Regions from separate parts of the Bradyrhizobium sp. INPA03-11B genome, predicted to be linked through region 1. Evidence: riboswitches for the same ligand, from Rfam matches in the RefSeq annotation. Region 1 holds a riboswitch; the other holds the start of a gene.

Evidence for each region. A riboswitch is a leader RNA that binds a small molecule or an ion and turns the genes downstream of it on or off. The one in region 1 is predicted to bind S-adenosylmethionine.
Region 2: it holds a riboswitch for S-adenosylmethionine, as region 1 does, so the genes downstream of both, QMZ05_RS01470 (homoserine O-acetyltransferase) here and QMZ05_RS38730 (O-succinylhomoserine sulfhydrylase) in region 1, are expected to answer to the same signal.

What each region holds. Positions count from the first base shown of each region.
Region 1 covers NZ_JASGSR010000190.1:640-7,871, forward strand. Annotated here, with positions in the region: gene QMZ05_RS38720 (hypothetical protein) at 1-541, opposite strand, end outside; gene QMZ05_RS38725 (2'-deoxycytidine 5'-triphosphate deaminase) at 744-1,850, opposite strand; SAM riboswitch at 1,984-2,063, shown strand; gene QMZ05_RS38730 (O-succinylhomoserine sulfhydrylase) at 2,139-3,332, shown strand; gene QMZ05_RS38735 (SDR family oxidoreductase) at 3,420-4,193, opposite strand; gene pimD (pimeloyl-CoA dehydrogenase small subunit) at 4,344-5,489, opposite strand; gene pimC (pimeloyl-CoA dehydrogenase large subunit) at 5,684-6,874, opposite strand; gene QMZ05_RS38750 (acetyl-CoA C-acyltransferase) at 7,050-7,232, opposite strand, start outside.
Region 2 covers NZ_JASGSR010000002.1:91,631-98,862, forward strand. Annotated here, with positions in the region: gene QMZ05_RS01450 (YARHG domain-containing protein) at 1-784, shown strand, start outside; gene QMZ05_RS01455 (TIGR02594 family protein) at 864-1,523, opposite strand; gene QMZ05_RS01460 (alpha/beta hydrolase) at 1,758-2,630, shown strand; gene metW (methionine biosynthesis protein MetW) at 2,646-3,308, opposite strand; gene QMZ05_RS01470 (homoserine O-acetyltransferase) at 3,305-4,510, opposite strand; SAM riboswitch at 4,594-4,673, opposite strand; gene QMZ05_RS01475 (chorismate mutase) at 4,860-5,723, shown strand; gene hisC (histidinol-phosphate transaminase) at 5,784-6,881, shown strand; gene QMZ05_RS01485 (prephenate/arogenate dehydrogenase family protein) at 6,886-7,232, shown strand, end outside.

The DNA of each region.
Region 1 (7,232 bases):
ACACCAGGCGCTGGTCGACCTCGAGCGGATGATCATATTCGCAGTAATAGCCCTCGAGCCCGTCCTGCCCGTCGACGCTCTGCTTGGTGCAGACGAAGCCGAGCCTGAGATCGCCGAGGGCTGCACCATTGTTGGCGTGCCAGCCGCGCAGCATCGCGCGTGAGACCTCGCCGGGAACGCCGCAGATCGCCGTGCCTTTCCAGATCCAGCGCGGCGGCGGATAGCGGATCCAGGCCTTGCGGTCGGTCTCGTGCATGTATTCGACATGCACGCCGCCGATCCAGTTGGAGAGATAGTGATACTGCGCGGCCGCGACCGCCGGCGGCAGGCCGTCGAGGCCGAGCTTCTTCAGGCCGGGCAGGAAGCGCTCCTGCTGCTGGCGGCGAAACACGCGGAAGACGAACTCGGCGGCGTCAGTCGTACCGCGCCGCGTGACCACGGTGAGGATCAGTCCGGTGAAGAAGGCGTGATAGAGATCGGCGACGCTGCGCCACTTCCGCCATTGCGCCTGTTGCTGCGCTGAATCTGTTGCGGCGCTCATGTTCACTCCCGGTTTGTTGTTTTCTGGAATGTGTCATCGCCGAAGCGACGGTGCAACCAACACTCGGTGTCATCGCCCGACTTGATCGGGCGATCCAGTATTCCAGAGGCAGTCATTGTCGATCGAGAGGCCGCGGCGTACTGGATTCCCCGCTTTCGCGGGGAATGACGGCGGAGAATGACGCGAAATCCGACTCGCGGAATTACACGCGAAAATGCTTGGAGAGTTTCAGGCCCTGCGCCTGGTAGTTCGAGCCGATGCGCTGGCCGTAGAGCGCGTCGGGACGCTCGAGCATGCGCTCATAGACCAGACGGCCGACGATCTGACCGTGCTCGAGAATGAACGGCACCTCGCGCGAACGCACTTCGAGCACGGCGCGCGCGCCCTTGCCGCCGGCACCGGCATAGCCGAAGCCGGGATCGAAGAAGCCGGCATAATGGACGCGGAATTCGCCGACCAGCGGATCGAACGGCACCATCTCCGCGGCGTAGTCCGGCGGCACCTGCACGGCTTCCTTCGACGCAAGGATGTAGAACTCGCCGGGATCGAGAATCAGGCTGCCGTCGGGCCGCGCCTTGATCGGCTCCCAGAAATCATCGACCGCATAGCCGCCGCGACGATCGACATCGACCACGCCGGTGTGGCGCTTGGCGCGATAGCCGACGAAGCCGCCCGAGCTCTCGCCGGAGAGATCGACCGAGAGCGCGACGCCGTGGCTGAGATCGGCATCGTCGGCATCGACCAGGCGTTCGGCGGCATGCAGCGCATCGAGCTCGTCGGCGGTCAAGGTCGCCTCGCCGATCCGGAAGCGGACCTGGCTGAGGCGCGAGCCCTCGCGCAACAGCACGGGAAACGTCTTCGGTGAGATCTCGGCATAGAGCGGGCCGTGATAGCCGGCGCCGATCATGTCGAAGCGGCGGGTGCCGTCGGCGATCACGCGCGTGAACACGTCGAGCCGTCCGGTCGAGCTCTTCGGGTTGGCGGCGGCCACGATCTCCGGCGGCAGCGCCAGGCTCTCCAGCAGCGGGACGATGTAGACGCAATTGGTCTCCAGCACCGCGCCGTCGGAGAGATCGATCTCGTGCAGCTTGAGCTGGTCGATCCGCTCGGCGACCGTGGCATCGGGCCCCGGCAGGAAGCTGGCACGGACGCGGTAGGCGATGTCGCCGAGGCGCAGGTCGAGGCTCGCCGGCTGGATCTGGCTCTCGACAAAGTCGTAGGCGGGCAGAATGAGGCCGGCCTCCGCCATCTCCGCGATCATGCGGTCGGGCAGGATTCCGTTGGATTCATCTTCCAGCGTGAACGACACGGCGCGGTCCCTCGGCGATCTCTCGATATGGCCCAAAATCAACCTCTGAGCGGCCATCAAGCCCCAAAATATGGGCTTTTACGGGTTATCCGATGACCGTCTTGACGGAAAGGGCGCGAGGGAATATCAGCTGCACTTATCCCGTGGTGATTTGAGCCGGCCGGCTTGCAGCCACGTTAAATAAGTCGCTAAACAGGCCGGGGACAGTGTGATCCCGGCTTGTGGAGGTTTCTCCAGGCCGGTTTTTTTGTGGCCATTTCCGAGGGAAATGGCCACTTCGGAGGTCACATGTCTGAATCTGAAGGTACCGCCCGCTTCCGTCCCGAAACCCGCCTCGTCCATGGCGGCACGCTGCGCTCGCAGTTCGGGGAGACGTCGGAAGGACTGTTTCTCACCCAGGGCTACGTCTACGACACCGCCGAGCAATGCGAGGCGCGCTTCAAGGGCCAGGATCCCGGCTTCATCTATTCGCGCTATTCCAACCCGACGATTGCGATGTTCGAGCGCCGCATGATCGAGCTCGAGGGCGCGGAAGCCGCGCGCTCGACCGCGACCGGCATGGCCGCGGTGACCACCGCGATCCTCGCGCCGCTGAAGGCCGGCGATCACGTGGTGGCGTCGAAGGCCCTGTTCGGCTCGTGCCTCTATGTCGTGCAGGATCTGCTGCCGCGCTACGGCATCGAGACGACGCTGGTCGATGGTCTCGATCTCGACCAGTGGCAGCGCGCCTTGCGGCCCAACACCAAGACGTTCTTCCTGGAGAGCCCGACCAACCCGACGCTCGACGTGCTCGACATCGGCGCCATCGCCAAGATCGCACACAGCGGCGGCGCCCGGCTGGTCGTCGACAACGTGTTCGCGACGCCGATCTGGCAGAGCCCGCTGTCGCTCGGCGCCGATGTCGTGGTCTATTCCGCGACCAAGCATATCGACGGCCAGGGCCGCTGCCTCGGCGGCATCATCCTGTCGTCGGAAGCCTTCATCGCCGAGCACATCCATAATTTCATGCGCCAGACCGGCCCGTCGCTGTCGCCGTTCAACGCCTGGGTGCTGCTGAAGGGGCTGGAGACGCTCGGCGTCCGCGTCCGCGCGCAGACCGAGAACGCGGCCAAGATCGCCGAGGCGCTGGCGAAACATCCGAAGATCACGCGGCTGGTCTATCCGGGCCGCCCCGATCATCCGCAGGCCGCGACGGTGAAGAAGCAGATGGGCGCCGGCTCGACGCTGGTCGGCTTCGAGGTGAAGGACGGCAAGGCCGGCGCGTTCCGCTGCCTCAACGCGCTGAAGATCTCGCGCATCTCCAACAATCTCGGCGATGCCAAGAGCCTGGTCACGCATCCCGCCACCACAACGCATCAGCGTCTGGCGCCGGAGGCCCGCGCCGAGCTCGGCATCAGCGAAGGCTTTATCCGCTTCTCGGCCGGGCTCGAGCACCCAGACGATTTGATCGAGGATTTCGAGCGGGCGCTGGAGCAGGTCTAAACCTAGATCGGCAGCGGAGGTTCACCTCTCCCTTGGGAGAGGTGAAGCGAGCGCGGCTAAAGCGACTCAATCAAAGTTCATCATGCTTTACGTCGCCGCCGTCGTCACGCCGCCGTCGACCACGATGGTCTGGCCGGTCATGAACGTCGAGGCATCGGAAGCCAGATAGGCCACGGCGCCGGCGATCTCGTCGGGCTCGCCGATGCGGCGGAGCGGCGTCGACGCGGTGCGGCGCTTCAGATTGTCCGGGTCTTCCCACAGCGCGCGGGCGAAATCGGTCTTCACCAGGCCCGGCGCCACGCAATTGACGCGCACACCCTTCGGCCCCCATTCGCCGGCGAGGCTGCGGCACAGCGCAAAATCCGCCGCCTTGGAGATGCCGTAGGCACCGATCACCGTAGACCCCCGAAGTCCGCCGATCGACGAGATGATGATGACCGAGCCCTTGCCGCGTTCGGCCATCTGCGGGATCGCCAGCGCGGAGAGCCAGATGTTGCTCTTGACGTTGGAGCCCATGATCTTGTCGAAGGCCTCGTCCGTGATGTCGAGCAGCGGGCCGTAATAGGGATTCACCGCGGCGTTGCAGACCAGGATGTCGATCTTGCCGTAGTGCTTGATCGTGCCCGAGACCAGCGCCTCGACCTCCGCGCGGCGCGCGATGTTGCAGGGGATCACGAGCGCATCACCGCCGGCCTTCTTGATGCCGTCGGCGACTTCCTGGCAGGCATCCGCCTTGCGCGAGGAGATCACGACCTTGGCGCCGAGCTTGGCCAGCAGCTCGGCCGAGGAGCGGCCGATGCCGCGGCTCGAGCCGGTGACGACCGCGACCTGGCCGGTGAGATCGAACGGGGTGTTCTTCATTGTTGTTACCTCCCTGTTTGTTTCGAGCGTCATTGCGAGGAGCTCGCGACAAAATTGCACAGCAATTTTGCGCTGAAGCGACGAAGCAATCCATCTTTCCCAACGCGGTGAGATGGATTGCTTCGCTTACGCTCGCAATGACGGTGGTGCTTACGCCAGCAGTCCGCCGCTCTCGCTGACGCGACGGAGGTGGTAGTCGGTGTCGCCGAGCGTGTTCTCGATCATGGTCAGCCGCTTGAAGTAGTGGCCGATCTTGGCTTCCATGGTCATGCCGATGCCGCCGTGAAGCTGGATCGACTGCTGGCCGACGAACTTGAGCGACTTGCCGACCTGCACCTTGGCGGCCGCGACCGCGGACGAACGCTCCTTGGCATCGCTGAAGTCCGAAGCCATGGTCGCGAACATCGACATGCTGCGGGCCTGCTCCAGCGCCACGAACATGTCGGCGGCGCGGTGCTGCAGGCTCTGGAACGAGCCGATCGCAACGCCGAACTGCTTGCGGGTCTTGATGTACTCCACGGTCTCCTTGAGCGACTCGTCCATCGCGCCGACCGCCTCCGCGCACAGCGCGGTGCGGGCTTCGTCCGCGACGCGCTCGATCAGCGGCAGGCCGTTCTCGGGATCGCCGATCGCAGCGTCCGCACCGACCTCGACATTGGTGAAGGTGATGTCGGCTGCGTGCAGGCCGTCCTGGGTCGGATAGCCCTTGCGGGTGACGCCCTTGGCATCCGCCGGGACCAGAAACACGCCGATGCCGGTCTTGTCGCGCTGGCCGCCCTTGGTGCGCGCGGTGACGATCAGCGTGTCGGCGTTCTCGCCGTTGAGCACGACGAACTTCTCGCCGTCGATCACCCAGCCGTCGCCCTTCTTCTTGGCCGTGGTCACGACGTCGAACAGATCATAGCGCGAGTTCTTCTCGAGCTGGGCAAAGCCGAAGGTCTTGCTGCCGTCGATGATGCCGGGGATGTACTTCGCCTTCTGCTCGGCCGAGCCGCCATGGCGCAGGAAACCGCCGGCGACCACGACGGTGGCGAGATACGGCTCAACCACCAGCGCCTTGCCGAGCGCTTCCATCACGATCATGGTCTCGACCGCGCCGGCGCCGAAGCCGCCTTCGGTCTCGGCAAACGGCAGACCCAGCAGGCCCTGCTCGGCGAGCTTGCCCCAGAGCGCTTTGCTCCAGCCGCCCTTCTCCTTCATGTACTTCTTGCGCGCATCGAAGTCGTAGGCATCGGTCAGAAGCCCGTCGATGCTTTCCTTGAGAAGCCGCTGCTCCTCGGACAGATCAAAATCCATGTTCGTTTCCTTAACTAACTGATCGTTGTTCAAACCGGGGCCTCTTCACCTCGCCCCGCTTGCGGGGAGAGGTCGGATCGCATCGACAGATGCGATCCGGGTGAGGGGGTACAGGTCTCTCGGCATTCCCTGCACGGAGAGAAGCCCCTCACCCCAACCCTCTCCCCGCAAGAGCGGGGCGAGGGAGAAGGGCATCAAAGCCCCAGCACGGCCTTGCTGATGATGTTGCGCTGGATCTCGTTGGAGCCGCCGTAGATCGAAACCTTGCGGTTGTTGAAATAGCTCGGCGCGATCTGCGCGGTCCAATCCATGCTCTCGTTCGAGCCGGCATCGCCGTGCTCGTCATAGGGCGCGGCGAACGGACCGACGATCTCCATCAGCAGCTCGGTGGTGGTCTGCTGGATTTCCGAGCCCTTGATCTTGAGCACCGAGGAGGCCGGGTTGGGCTTGCCCTTGCCGTGCTTGCCTTCGTCGGCGACGACGCGGAGCTGGGTGAGCTCAAGCGCCTTCAGCTCGATCTCGCAGGCGGTGAGCTTCTCGCGGAATGCCGGATCCTCGATGACAGGACGACCGCCGGACTCGACCTTGGAGGCCAGCGCACGGATACGGCGCAGCCGTTCCTTCGAGACGCCGACCCGGGCGATGCCGGTGCGCTCATTGCCGAGCAGGAATTTGGCGTAATCCCAGCCCTTGTTCTCTTCGCCGATCAGGTTTTCGTAGGGCACCTCGACGTCGTCGAAGAACACCTCGTTGACCTCGTGGCCGCCGTCGATGGTCTGGATCGGGCGCACGGTGACGCCCTTCGACTTCATCGAGAACACGATGAAGGAGATGCCCATCTGCTTTTTCGCATTCTTGTCGGTGCGGCAGAGACAGAAGATCATATCGGCGTGCTGGGCAAGCGTGGTCCAGGTCTTCTGGCCGTTGATGATCCACTTGTCGCCTTTGCGCTCGGCCGTGGTCTTCAGCGACGCGAGATCCGAACCGGAGCCCGGCTCCGAGAAGCCCTGGCACCACCAGTCGTCGACATTGGCGATGCGCGGCAGATATTCCTTCTTCTGCTTCTCGTTGCCGAAGGTGTAGATGACCGGGCCGACCATGCTGACGCCGAAGGCGAGCGGCTGCGGCGCGGGATAGGACTGCAGCTCTTCGTTGAAGATGTAGTGCTGCACGGTGGTCCAGCCGGTGCCGCCATGTTCCTTCGGCCAGTGGGTGACACCCCAGCCCTTCTTGTTGAGGATACGCCACCAGGTGACCATCTCGTCCTTCGACAGATGGCGGCCTTCCTGCAGCTTGCGCCTTGTCTCCGGCGGCACGTTGTTCTTGAAGAACTCACGCACCTCCTCGCGAAACGCTATCTCTTCCTTGGTGAAAGCGAGATCCATCGGATCCTCCTTTTAAAAGTTCAACTGCCTCGTCACTCTCGATGTCGTCCCTGCGAAAGCAGGGACCCATAACCACCGGCCATCGCAATTGGCAAAGCCGGCTGCCGCTCTGCCCTTTACGAAGGCCGCGGCGTATGGGTCCCGGCTCGCGCTTCGCTTGGCCGGGACGACAGAATTAGTTCAACACCTCGAACAGGCCGGCCGCGCCCATGCCGCCACCGACGCACATGGTGACGACGGCGTATTTGGCCTTGCGGCGGCGGCCTTCGATCAGCGCGTGGCCGGTGAGCCGCGCCCCCGACATGCCATAGGGATGGCCGACCGAGATCGCGCCGCCATCGACGTTGATCTTCTCCGG
Region 2 (7,232 bases), on a different contig from region 1:
CAAGGCCATCACTGCCTGCGACGTCGTGATCGCCGTGATCGGTCCGCATTGGATCGGCAAGACCGAAGATGGGAAACCCACGCGTCTGGAGGATCCCGCCGATTCCGTGCGTTTCGAGATCGAGACGGCGCTCAAGCACAACAAGACTCTGCTGCCGCTGCTGGTGAACGGCGCAACCATGCCGGAGGCAGCCGAGCTGCCGGAATCGCTTCGCTTCCTGCACTTCTGCAACGCCGCCCGGGTCGACTCGGGCCAGGATTTTCGCATGCACATGGCCCGCCTGATCGACACGATCAACGAGGTCCTGAATGAAGCCGGGCGATCGCCGCTGCGCGAAGTTTCACCGATCAAGCGCTACTGGAAGTACGGCGCAGGCGTCGCCGCCGCAGCGTTGGCGCTGGCGGTCTGGACCGTCGGGCCCGCATTCGAACATACCGTGGTCAAATCGGGCGCATCGGATGATCAGACCACCGTCGGACGCACGACGCCGCCTGCCGTTCCGGCCTCCGTCACGCAGCGCGCCAAGACGCATGACGGTTTTCTCTTTCCCGATTCCGATCGGCGATTTCTGAGTGAAGCCGATCTCAAGGACATGTCGGCGGTCGAGCTGCGCATCGCACGAAACGAGATTTTCGCGCGGCATGGCCGGTTCTTCAAGGATCAGGTGCTCGCAAACTACTTCTCGCAATTCGCCTGGTATCAACCCGCTGCGGTCGAAGTCCCCCTGAGCAACCTCGAGGCCACCAACGTCGACACGATCGAGGCGAAGGAGCACGAGAAGTGAAGCTGGCCTGCAGCGCCGGTCGACCTCGCCGCGCGTGACCACCTCTCCCGCATCCCCGGGGAGAGGTGGCAGTCGCGCCTCAGTTCGTCGGCATCACATAGGCGTAGATCCGGCCGCGCGAGACCGGTACCTCGCGGACACGGTGGCTGCTGTTGCCCGAGATCATGATCGGATTGCCCTTGGCATCGACGCCGGTGATGATGCCGACATGACCGCCGCCGCGGCGGCCCATCACCGCGATGGCGCCGACCTGCGGCCCCGAAATGCGCGTGCCGTATTTGGCGAACGAACTTGCCATGTCGGAGCCGGTGCCGCGATGTCCGGTCTGCTGCAGCACCATGTTCATGAAGCGCGCACACCACAGGCTGGAACGGCCGGTCGGGTTGCCGCCGAGATAGCGGCGCGCCGCGGCGACGATGCCGGACGAGCCGAAGCCGCTTGCCATGCTGACGCCGCCGGTGTTGGGCACGGCTTCAGCGTTGCCCGGCAACTCGGCCGCATCGGTTTCGACGATACCGTCCGGCTGCGCGAGTGCGCGGCGCTCGGCGCGCGACAGCCGCGCCGCGTGGCGATCGTGATGACGGACATAGTGGTGATGACCGGCATGAGCCGAGTGCGCGTGACGCTGATGGTGCGGACGGGCGGACGCCGGAGAAACCGAAACGACGGCGAGCGTGAGCGAACACAGGGCCAGCGCCAAAACACGAAGCGACCGGCGATACGCGAGCAACTGAACCATACTTCACGAGATCCTCTGAAACGCCCCCCGTTTCCCCGTCGCATTCCCTCAGGGAATGCGGCGATGGTTTTGAAAATCGGGATGTGGCGAGAGGAAGATTTCATGTGACGCCAGGAAAACGATTTCTGGGTCATTCCGCGCTGATTCGATGACGAGAAAGGAACCAGAACTGCCGCATTGCAGCCGTGAAAATTAACTGCAAATCTGGGGCCGGCCAACGAGAGGAGAATTTCAATGCCCTACGCCACCACGAAAGATAATGTCCGCCTGCACTTTGAAGAGGCCGGCAGCGGGACCCCGATCATCTTCCTCCACGAATTCGCGGCCGATCACACCAACTGGGAACCGCAGCTGCGCTACTTCGCGCGCGGCCACCGCTGCATCGCCTATTCCGCGCGCGGCTACACGCCGTCGGACGTGCCTGCGAGTGCCGACGCCTACACCTACAAGCATTTCTATACCGACGCGCTCGCGGTGCTCGATCATCTCGGCATAGCGAAAGCGCATTTCGTCGGCCTCTCGATGGGCTCCTATTCGTCGCTGCAGATCGCACTCAATGCGCCGGAGCGCGCGCTGTCGATGACGCTCGCCGCGGTCGGCTCCGGCTCGAGCCTCGAGAATCTCGATGCCTTCCGCGCGCAGTGCCGCGCCAATGCCGAGCAATACGAGACCATCGGCTCGGTCGAGGTCGCCAAGGTGACGCGCGAGGCGCCGAGCCGGATTCCGTTCCTGGTCAAGGACCCGCGCGGCCATGCCGATTTCTACGCCGCGCTCGCCCGCCACGACGCCAAGGGCTCGGCCAACACGATGCGCAGCTTCCAGGGCGGCCGGCCCTCGATCTACACCATGACCGACGCCATCAAGCGCGCGGCGACGCCGGCGCTGATCCTGTGCGGCGACGAGGATGACAATTGCATCGCGCCCAGCATGTTCCTGAAGCAGCATCTGCCGGCCGCCGGCCTCGCCTTCTTTCCAAAGTCGGGCCACGTGCTCAACCTCGAGGAGCCGGCGCTGTTCAACGAGATGGTGGAACGCTTCATCGCGCTGGTCGAGGCCGGCCGCTGGCCGGTGCGCGATCCGAGGTCACTGGTGGCAGCGCCGGTTTGACGCGCCGCGCAGATCCTACTTCCCCGCGCCGCGGCTGAGCAGGAACACGCCCTGCTCGCCGAACATGTTCCACACCCACCACGGCAGATTGAGCGGTACCGGGCGGCCGTAGAGATCGAGCGCCACCGCGCGCTCCATCTTGACGTTGATCTGCTCGCAGAGCTCCACGAAGTCCTTGATGGTGCAGAAATGGATGTTGGAGGTGTCGTACCAGCTCGCCGGCAGATTCTCCGTCCGCGGCATGTGGCCGCCGATCAAAAGCTGCAGCCGCATCTTCCAGAACCCGAAATTCGGGAACGAGACGATGGCGCGCTGGCCGATCCGCAGCAGGTTCTCCAGCACCACCTTGGGCTGCCGCGTCGCCTGCAAGGTCTGCGACAGGATCACGTAGTCGAACGCATCGTCGGGATAGTTGACGAGGTCGGTGTCGGCATCGCCCTGCACCACCGCGAGGCCCTTGGCGACGCAGCCGTTGACGCCCTCGCGCGACAGCTCGATGCCGCGGCCGTCGATGCCGCGGCTCTCCAACAGCTGCAGCAATTCGCCGTCGCCGCAGCCGACGTCGAGCACGCGCGAGCCCGGCTGCACCATCTCGGCAACCAGGAGATGATCCCTGCGATAACCGCCGGTCCGCTCCGGCGCGACGCCCGGCAAGGGCAGTGTCTGCTGCATGCTCATGACTGGCCGTCTTCCTTCAGTCCGCGCGCCTTGCCTGCCGCCTGCAGGAAAGCGCGGGAGATTTCGAGGAATTCGGGCACATCGAGCAGGAAGGCGTCGTGCCCCCGATCGGTCTCGATCTCGGCGAACGACACCCGCGCACTCGATGCATTCAGCGCATGCACGAGCGCGCGCGATTCCGAGGTCGGGAACAGCCAGTCGCTGGTGAACGACACCACGCAGAACCGGGTCTTGATGCCGGTGAACGCCTTCGCCAGCACGCCGTTATGGTCCGCCGCGATGTCGAAATAGTCCATCGCGCGGGTCAGATACAGATAGCTGTTGGCATCGAACCGCTCGACAAAGGACGAGCCCTGGTAGCGCAGATAGCTCTCGACCTGGAAATCCGCATCGAACGAGAAGGTCGGCAGCTCGCGGTCCTGCATGCGGCGGCCGAACTTGCGATGCAGCGCGGCGTCCGAGAGATAGGTGATGTGCGCGGCCATCCGCGCCACCGCCAATCCGCGATGCGGATGGGTGTCCTCGTCGACATAGCGGCCGCCGCGCCAGTCCGGATCGGCCATCACGGCCTGCCGGCCGAGCTCGTGGAACGCGATGTTCTGCGCCGAGTGGCGCGTCGAGCAGGCGATCGCGAGTGTCGAGAACACGCGCTCGGGATAGGCCGCGGTCCATTGCAGCACCTGCATGCCGCCCATCGAACCGCCGACCACGCAAAACAGCGTCGTGATGCCGAGCCGGTCGATCAGCATCGCCTGCGCACGCACCATGTCGGGGATGGTGATGATCGGGAAATCGAGCCCCCACACCTTGCCGGTCGCGGGATTCAGCGACGCAGGGCCGGTCGAGCCCATGCAGCCGCCGATCACGTTGGAGCAGATGATGAAGTATTTGTCGGGATCGATCGGCTTGCCGGCGCCGACCATGGTGTCCCACCAGCCCGGCTTGCCGGTGACGGGATGGGTGTTGTTGACGTGCTGATCGCCGGTCAGCGCGTGGCAGATCAGGATCGCGTTGGACCTGTCGGCATTGAGCTGGCCATAGGTCTGATAGGCGATCTGGAACGGCGCGAGATCGACGCCGCAATCCAGCTTGAGCGGCTGGTCCATGCCGAACTTCGCCAGCGATGACGACGGATGATCGGCCTCATGGGCGCGATCATCGCTCTGGGTTTGCGGGCTCGGTATCGGACGCACGTTGCTCATCTAGGCGACCCTGCCTCCGCGCGGGAGGGCTCGAACAGAAATCAGGCCATAAAAAACCCGGCCTGAACAAGGTTCGGCCGGGAGCTGATCTGTCCCCGGCCTGTTTAGCGAGTTGTTTAACGTGGCTGCAAGCCGGCCGGCTCAAATGACCACGGAGTGCAGCGAACCTAGTCCTCAGGCCCCCCGCCGTCAAGGCGGCCAGCGAAGCTCCCCCTGCCGGGCACCCATGGTTAACCGAATGCGCAAGGCACGCCTGCGACGTTTCTCTTTGCTTTCGCTGCCCGTCTTTCCTAATCAGGGACCCTGTCCGGCACGGCATCGGGCCGCCCGGACGACAAGGTTTGAGAGCATGTCCAACCCACCCCCGTCGCCGCCTTCGCTGCAGGAGCTGCGCAAGGAGATCGATGCGATCGACGAGCAGGTGCACCGCCTGCTGATGGCGCGCGGCGACATCATCGACCGCTTGATCCAGGTCAAGAAGACCCAGGAGGTCGGCTCGGCGTTCCGCCCGGCGCGCGAGGCCAGCATGATGCGCGAGCTGGTGCAGCGCCATCGCGGCATCCTCCCGCTCGACACCATCGAGGGCATCTGGCGCGTCATCATCTCGACCTTCACCTATGTGCAGGCGCCATTCGCCGTACATGCTGACGTCTCGGTCGGCGAGTCCGCGATGCGCGACTCGGCGCGGTTTCACTTCGGCTTCGTGGTGCCCTACGTGTCGCATTTCAGCGCCCAGGCCGCAGTCGAGGCGGTGGCTAAATCGAGGGGCGACCTCGCGCTGGTCTCCGCGATCGCGAGCCGCACGCCGTGGTGGAATGCGCTGGAGGCCGATGGCGCGCCGAAGATCATCGCGCGGCTGCCGTTCCTCGAGCGCGCCGACCATCCCGCCGCGCTGCCGGTGTTCCTGATCTCGCGGGTCGCTGACGACGCCATGGTGACGGAGGTGCAGACCTGGAGCGTGCGCGTCTCCGGCTGGAACGCCGATGTCGCCCGCGCGCTGGCGCCGCTCGCCGAGATCGTCGCGGTCCCCGACACCGCCTTCGACGGGGCAGCCCTGCTGGTCTCGGTCACCGGGCAAGACCTTGAGAGCAAGGGTTTCGAGAAGATCAAGCTCGCCTTGATCAAGGCCGGCGCCTCGGTGCGCTCTTCGGCCCTCGTCGGCAGCCACGCAACGCGCTATACGGTGCCCTCTAACGGATCGGCCAGGACCTGAAGCAAGACCTGAAGCAGGACCTGAAGTCAGAACTGGCCGTCCGTATATCCGGAGTAGATGATGTCCCGCCCCGTGCCGAACCCCGGCATCCTCGATATTGCGCCCTACACGCCCGGCAAGAGCCCGGTGCCGGAACCGGGCCGCAAGGTGTTCAAGCTGTCCGCCAACGAGACGCCGTTCGGGCCGTCGCCGAAGGCGATCGCGGCCTACAAGGCCGCCGCTGACCATCTCGAGGACTATCCGGAGGGCACCTCGCGCGTGCTGCGCGAGGCGATCGGCCGCGCCTATGGGCTCGATCCCGACCGCATCATCTGCGGCGCCGGCTCCGACGAGATCCTCAATCTCTTGGCGCACACCTATCTCGCGCCCGGCGACGAGGCGATCTCGACCACCCACGGCTTCCTGGTCTATCCGATCGCCACCATGGCGAACGGCGCGAAGAACGTGATCGCGGCCGAGAGCAATTTCACCGCCGATGTCGACGCCATCCTCAAGGTGGTGACGCCGCGCACAAAACTGGTCTGGCTCGCCAACCCGAACAATCCGACCGGCACCTATATCCCGTTCGACGAGGTCAAGCGCCTGCGCGCCGCCCTGCCTTCGCATGTGCTGCTGGTGCTCGACGCGGCTTACGCCGACTATGTCTCGCGCAACGATTACGAGCTCGGCATCGAGCTGGTCGCGACCACCGACAACACCGTGGTGACGCACACCTTCTCCAAGATCCACGGCCTGGCGGCGCTGCGCGTCGGCTGGATGTTCGGCCCGGCGCATATCGTCGATGCCTGCAACCGCATCCGCGGTCCGTTCAACGTCACGACGCCGGCGATGCTCGCCGCAGTGGCGGCGATCGAGGATAGCGGGCATGTGCAGATGTCGCGGACCCACACCGAACAGTGGCGCAACTGGCTGACCGAGGAGATCGGCAAGCTCGGGCTGAAGGTGACGCCGAGCGTCGCCAACTTCGTGCTGATCCACTTCCCGACCGACAAGGGCAGGACCGCGGCGGAAGCCGACGCCTATCTCACGCGGCGCGGCCTCGTGCTGCGCGCGCTCAACAATTACAAGCTGCCGCATGCGCTGCGCATGACCATTGGCACCGAGGAAGCCAACCGCCTCGTGGTCGAGGGGCTGCGCGACTTCCTGGCCGGAAAGTGACATCGTGACCACGGCTCCGCTCTTCAACCGCATCGCACTGATCGGCTTCGGCCTGATCGGCGGCTCGATCGCGCGCGGCGCGCGCGCACAGGGCCTCGTCGGCGAGATCGTGACCACCGCGCGCTCGGAGAAGTCCCGGGCGCGCGTTGCCGAGCTCGGTATCGTCGATCGCGTCGTCGAGACCAATGCCGAAGCGGTCAGGGATGCCGATCTCGTCATCCTCTGCATTCCCGTCGGCGCCTGCGGCCCGGTTGCGGCCGAGATCGCGCCGCATCTGAAGCCCGGCGCCGTTATCTCCGACGTCGGCTCGGTGAAGGGCGCCGTCGTCAAGGACATGGCGCCGCATCTGCC